DNA from 2 places in the Enterocloster sp. HCN-30185 genome. Region 1 is predicted to be linked to the other one. Evidence: riboswitches for the same ligand, from Rfam matches in the RefSeq annotation. Region 1 holds a riboswitch; the other holds the start of a gene.
The links. Region 1 has a riboswitch for FMN ahead of WKT10_RS00750 (ECF transporter S component). Riboswitches for the same ligand answer to the same signal wherever they lie in the genome.
Positions count from the first base shown of each region.

Region 2: another riboswitch for FMN. It lies ahead of ribD (bifunctional diaminohydroxyphosphoribosylaminopyrimidine deaminase/5-amino-6-(5-phosphoribosylamino)uracil reductase RibD); the one in region 1 lies ahead of WKT10_RS00750 (ECF transporter S component).

Region 1 is NZ_JBBKBT010000001.1:163,315-166,715, reverse strand. Features, by position in the region: gene WKT10_RS00760 (NCS2 family permease) at 1-1,233, shown strand, start outside; tRNA gene WKT10_RS00755 (tRNA-Gly) at 1,468-1,538, shown strand; FMN riboswitch at 1,598-1,716, shown strand; gene WKT10_RS00750 (ECF transporter S component) at 1,888-2,499, shown strand; tRNA gene WKT10_RS00745 (tRNA-Arg) at 2,628-2,701, shown strand; tRNA gene WKT10_RS00740 (tRNA-His) at 2,733-2,806, shown strand; tRNA gene WKT10_RS00735 (tRNA-Gln) at 2,851-2,923, shown strand; gene WKT10_RS00730 (sodium:solute symporter family protein) at 2,996-3,401, opposite strand, start outside.
Region 2 is NZ_JBBKBT010000015.1:64,580-67,980, reverse strand. Features, by position in the region: gene WKT10_RS13715 (bifunctional 3,4-dihydroxy-2-butanone-4-phosphate synthase/GTP cyclohydrolase II) at 1-493, opposite strand, end outside; gene ribE (riboflavin synthase) at 513-1,148, opposite strand; gene ribD (bifunctional diaminohydroxyphosphoribosylaminopyrimidine deaminase/5-amino-6-(5-phosphoribosylamino)uracil reductase RibD) at 1,133-2,233, opposite strand; FMN riboswitch at 2,369-2,483, opposite strand; gene WKT10_RS13700 (hypothetical protein) at 2,591-2,719, opposite strand; gene WKT10_RS13695 (glutathione reductase) at 2,744-3,247, opposite strand; gene WKT10_RS13690 (DUF4304 domain-containing protein) at 3,285-3,401, opposite strand, start outside.

The DNA of each region.
Region 1 (3,401 bases):
AGCGGCGCTGTATTTACCGCTACCGCTCTGGCGGCTCTTATCGCGACGCTCTTAATGGCGGCATTTTCCAACTATCCCTTTGTACTTGCTCCTGGTATGGGCTTAAATGCGTATTTTTCCTATACCGTTGTTTTGCAGATGGGGTATAGCTGGCAGACCGCTCTGGCAGCCGTATTTATTGAAGGTATCGTATTTATCCTTCTGTCTTTGACAAATGTACGCGAGGCGATTTTCAATGCCATCCCTATGAATTTAAAACATGCGGTATCTGTGGGTATCGGACTTTTCATTGCATTTATCGGCCTGCAGAATGCGCATATTGTAGTAGACAGCGCGACTTTGGTAGGCGTGTATTCTTTTAAAAGCTCCGTAGAAAATGGTCTGTTTAACAGTGAAGGGATCACAGTCGTTCTGGCTCTAGTGGGTATTCTGGTTACAGGTATTCTGGTTGTAAAGGGCGTAAAAGGAAACATCCTCTGGGGTATTCTGATCACATGGGGCCTTGGCATTCTCTGCCAGTTTCTTGGAATCTATCAGGTAAATCCTGAGATTGGCATGTACAGTCTGCTGCCTGATTTTTCCAATGGAATCAGCGTTCCCAGTCTGGCGCCTACCTTAATGCAGATGGACTTTTCCGGTATTTTATCCCTGGATTTCTTTGTAGTCATGTTTGCATTCCTGTTCGTAGACCTGTTTGATACCCTTGGAACCCTCATTGGCGTGGCTTCCAAGGCAGATATGCTGGATAAGGATGGAAAGCTCCCAAGGATCCGCGGCGCCCTGTTATCCGACGCCATCGGAACCTCTGTGGGCGCTATGCTTGGTACCTCCACCACTACCACATTTGTAGAGAGTGCATCCGGCGTGGCAGAGGGCGGACGTACGGGACTTACCGCAGTTGTAGCTGCAATCCTTTTTGGACTGTCCCTGTTCTTGTCCCCGATTTTCCTGGCCATCCCGTCCTTTGCAACGGCTCCGGCTCTGGTAGTAGTAGGCTTTCTGATGCTGACCTCTATTACAAAGATTAACTTTGATGACTTCACAGAAGCCATTCCCGCATACGTTGCCATCATCGCAATGCCCTTCATGTACAGCATTTCCGAAGGAATTGCAATGGGCGTTATCTCCTACGTTGTAATCAATGTAGTGACCGGAAAAATGAAGGAAAAGAAGATCAGCCCGCTGATGTATGTGCTGGCGGTGCTGTTTATCGGGAAGTACATTATGCTGTAAGATACATAAATTTATAGTTCAGTTGCAGCACTGCAAAAACAGGCAGGAAAGGAGGCCGCAGACCTTACCCGCCTGTTTTTGCGTGAATTTAGTAACAGTTCAGACTAGCCATAGATAAACGTGAGAAATTGAAAAAAGATTTTTTCTTTTTGGTTTATTTCTGGTAAAGATGAGGGAATTTTGAAAAAACAGTTGACAATTCCCTCATCCTGTTTTATAATACTTCTTGTTCGTGCAGGTGTAGTTCAATGGTAGAACACTAGCCTTCCAAGCTAGATACGTGGGTTCGATTCCCATCACCTGCTTTTTTTGTGCCTAAAAACAGCTTGACTAAATGCCCTGACGGGAGTATACTGACATCAGATACATTCTTCGGGGCAGGGTGAGATTCCCTACCGGCGGTAGAGTCCGCGACCCGCATATGCGGTTGATCCGGTGTGATTCCGGAACCGACAGTTACAGTCTGGATGAGAGAAGATGGGCAGAGCAGACCTGGATGCAGATTTGCTGTATAAAATGCGTATTTTATCCCGGAGGATCCAAGATCAGCCGGGATTTTTTTGTCAGTGGGAGAGAAAGCGGAGATGTTTTGGTTAAGCCTGCTGCTGGCATTCTTTACCCCGGCAGATTACATCAAAACAGGAGGATCTGACAATGAAGATGAAAACAAAGCAGGTAGTATTGATGGGAATGTTTGGAGCTCTGGCGGCAGTTCTGATGCTGTTTGAGGTGCCTCTTCCTTTTATAGCTCCCAGTTTTTACGGCCTTGATATTTCTGAAGTTCCGGTACTTGTGGGAACTTTTGCTATGGGACCTGTAGCAGGTGCTGTGATGGAGGGAGTGAAGATCCTGGTAAAGCTTCTTCTCAAACCGACTTCTACCGGTTTTGTGGGAGAGTTTGCTAATATTGTGATCGGCTGTTCTATGGTCGTGCCTGCAGGAATGATCTACCGTCTCCGTAAGACGAAAAAAGGAGCAATTGAGGCAATGGCAGTGGGGACTATTTTAATGGCTACAGTGGGGGCGATGATCAATGCCCTTGTAATGATTCCGTTTTATTCCCGGTTCATGCCTCTGGATAATATCCTGGAAGCGGGGGCTGCAATTAATCCGGCGGTAAGCAGTGTGTGGGGATTGGCGATTTTCTGTGTAGCTCCGTTTAATTTATTAAAAGGAGTGATCGTTTCTCTTCTGACTGCCCTGGTATATAAGAGGATCAGCTGTATGATCCATAGCGCAGACCGGGAAATATGTGGAGACATGTAAGTGAAATCCTGGTTAAAAGCGGGATAAAATTTCAGAATAAAAAAACTAAAAAAATATAAAAAAAGTGCTTGCATTTCTTGATAAAGTATGATAAAGTATAACACGTTGATGCGGCAAGCATCACGGATGAGTCTGTAGCTCAGCTGGATAGAGCAACGGCCTTCTAAGCCGTGGGTCGGGGGTTCGAATCCCTTCAGGCTCATTGAGCGTAAGCTCTAATTGAATGATATATGGTGGGTATGGCGAAGTTGGTTATCGCGCCAGATTGTGGCTCTGGAGGCCGAGGGTTCGAATCCCTCTACTCACCCTTTCCTCTTTTCGTGATGATGAGAAGAGGATTTTTTAATATAATGGGCTGTCGCCAAGCGGTAAAGGCACAGGACTTTGACTCCTGCATACGAGGGTTCGAATCCCGCCAGCCCAGTAAAAAAGCGCCGTAGTTTCCGTAGCAGATAGGAAGCGACGGCGCTTTTTGTAATTCTGGTTTCAGAACAGATTATTTCTCATCCATATAGGCAGAGGGGGCGGGTTCTACACCGCGGCTCCATTCGATGGCATTTACAAGGAAAAATACAGCTACGCTGACTGCACAGCCGAATACCACAGGAAGAATGCCAAATTTAAAGCCTCCGCCGCTGAGATACTGCCAGAAGCAGAAACCGATCGTTCCGCCGATCAAAGAGAGAATACCGGAATTTTTAGTCGCCTTTGGTACGATCAGGCCAAGTCCGTAGGCTGCAAAGGGGCCCGCGCACCGGATGCCAAAGGCAAAGGTGTTCATAGTTACGATGGGGATTCCTGCCATGGAGATGATCATGGCAATGATTGCTGCCACAACGTTGCAGGTACGGGTGTAGGCGATAACCTGCTTATCCTTAAGCTGTTTGCCGCCGTATTTCAGA
Region 2 (3,401 bases), on a different contig from region 1:
TGATTTCACAGCATAAGCCACATTCTTTTAATCCTGCCAACCTCAATAAGTCAACAGTTGCTTCCGTATGTCCGTTCCTTTCCAGAACACCTCCATTTTTTGCAATCAGAGGAAACATGTGCCCCGGTCTACGAAAATCAAAGGGATTTATATTCTCAACCACACACATACGAGCCGTCAATCCTCTTTCTTCGGCAGAAATACCTGTTGTAGTATCCTTATAATCAATAGAAACCGTAAAGGCAGTTTCATGGTTATCTGTATTATTTTCAACCATAGGGGAAAGCATAAGTTGGTTAGCTAGACTTTCACTCATAGGCATACAGATTAAGCCTTTTGCATAAGTCGCCATGAAATTAACATTTTCTGTTGTAGCCGATTGTGCCGAACAAATCAAATCTCCCTCATTTTCTCTCTCTTTATCATCCATAACCAAAACAAGTTTTCCCTCTTGTAACGCCTGCAATGCCGCTTTTATTTTTTGATATTTCATTATTCCTTTATCCTTTCTGTTAAAATCCATATTGGCATAATAACTCTTTCGATAACTCCGTTTTATTGCTGTTGTCTATGAGTTTCTGCACATATTTACCTAATATATCATTTTCAAGATTAACCATATTCCCAATTTGTTTATCCTTGAGAACTGTTTGCTCTAAAGTATGTGGGATAACGGATACTAAAAAGTCTGTTTTCGATACTTTTGCGACAGTAAGACTAATACCGTCAATAGCAATCGAGCCTTTTTCGACAATTAAATTTAAGATTTCTCTTTTCGTATTGATTTGATACCACATAGCATTTTTCTCTCTACGCACAGAAGATATTCTGCCTGTTCCATCAATATGCCCTGTAACAATATGACCGCCCAACCTGCCATTCATAGGTATAGCTCTTTCTAAATTCACACAACTTCCATGTTTTAATAGACTAAGAGCTGTTCTATTCCATGTTTCATTCATCACATCAACTGTGAAAGACTGGCGATTAAAACAAGTAACTGTAAGGCAAATGCCATTTACTGCTATGCTATCCCCTAAATGTATATCTTCTAATATTTTTGAAGCCTTAATGGATAGTTTACAGTTACAAATATCTTTCTGTATTTTTTCTATTTTACCGATTTCCTCTATTATTCCTGTAAACATGAATAAATCACTTCACTTTCTATGAGATAATCATTTCCTACTTGAGAAAAAGCATACGGTTTAAGCATAACGGCATCATCAGGAAAAGCAACCCCTTGCCCGCTTACAGGACTTTTTGCACTCCCACCAAATATTTTGGGTGCTATATAGACTTGCACCTCATCGACAATTTGTTGTTCAAGAGCACTCCAATTCATTGCACTTCCGCCCTCTAAAAGCAGGCTATCTATCTGCATATTTCCTAAACATTGCATTAAATTCATTAAGTCAATATGATTACCTTTTTTCTTTGTATGAATAATTTCACAACCGTATTTTCTATAAAGACCTATCTTACTTTCATCACTAGAAGAAGTAGCAATATAAGTCTTAATATCATTCGCTGTTTTTATAATTTTTGATGTAATGGGTGTTCTTAAATTTGTATCACATACGATACGGATAGGATTTTTTCCATTCTCTAATCGGCATGTCAGTAAAGGATTATCTTGAATAACAGTATTGACTCCTACCATGATTGCAGTAACCTTATGCCGAAGTTGATGTACCTGTTTTCTCGCTTCTTCTCCACTTACCCATTTTGATTGATTTGTATAAGTTGCTATCTTTCCGTCTAGTGTCATTGCATATTTCATAAAAACATAGGGAATGTGCTTTGTAACATATTTTCTAAAAACTTTGATTAACTGCTGGCACTCTTTTTCTAAAATGCCCACATCAACTTGAATATTGTTTTTCTCAAGTATTTTTACACCTTTTCCAGACACAATAGGATTACAGTCTAAAGTTCCAACGACTACTCTTGTAATGCCACTGGCAATAATTATTTCTGTACAAGGTGGTGTCTTTCCATAATGACAGCATGGTTCAAGTGTTACATAAAGTGTTGATCCTATAGGTGATTCCCTGCAATTTTTAAGTGCATTTCTTTCAGCATGCATTCCACCAAAAGTTTCATGGTATCCCTGTCCTATAATCCGATTATCTTTTACAATTACTGCTCCAACCATAGGATTAGGATTGACATAGCCAGCACCTTTTTTTGCCAATTCTATTGCTAATTTCATGTATTCTGCATCGCTCATTTTTACACCTCCAAAAAAATACATGCCTTGAATAAAAGCTATCCAAGACATGCAAAAGAGGATTTATGCGATTAAATAAAATGCTCCGAAACGATACGAAATCATTTCAGAGCACGCAAAAAAGCATAAATATACTTTCATCTTCTTTCATCCAGACTATACTGTCGGCTTTGGAATTTCACCAAATCATGCCTTTCGGCTCGTGGGCTGTACCACCGGTAGGGAATTGCACCCTGCCCTGAAGATAGTTATTCAATTACAGACAATTATAATATTTGACATTATTTCTGTCAATAGAAAGTTTTTTCTCATTCGTCAAATACAATAATTTGCAAGCAGGTAAACACAGGTTATTTCTTAATATCCTTTTGTTTGGGAAACTCCCCAGTCCCAGATAGCCATATAGACCACGCCGGAGCAATCGCCGTTGGACAGTTTCTGCCGCTGACCGTCTTTGAGAAGATAAAAGGATGCAATCTGTGACATGGTGATTCCTCCTGAAAGTTAATCTTACGCGTCTCCTCTTTGCTCCAGCAAAGCAAAAACTTCATTCATATCCATTTCGAACATGACACTGTTTGCCTGCACCGGTGCAAAGTAGTAGGAAACTTTTTCTGTGCCAAATTCCTGCTCTATCTGCTCCCATTCTGAAGTGGGATAAATACAGAAAGCAAGGGTATCGCTACCGAGCGAGCCCATATACCAGCGGAGCTGATACTGCGGCGACAGATACTCCTGAATACTTCTCAGCGTAGTGTCACGGTCGGTACAATCATCTGCGTAGGGGATCGGTGCGCTGACACCATTCTTTTTCATAAAAATATCAACACCGCGTTCTTTTTCTGTTTCCACACATTCAAACTGAATTTTATCTTCATCAGGCAGTTTTTTATTGAAGTATTCGATGATAGATTCATCAAAATCTCTCCAGTCCACCCAGATCAGAGCATCGCTTTCCCAAAATTCGTCCTGATGTTCCTCATGTTCCGATAAAAACTTTCTGATTTCTTCCATACCGATTTCCTCCGTTTTGTTTTCTTACTGTAATTTATTATGTCTTTTTGAGATACTCCCGGAAGCATTCGATGAACTCCCGATTCCGCTTAGGGACATCGACCCCCTTCCGATGTGGGAAGAACCCTTCCTGTTCCACATCGTCCAGCAACTT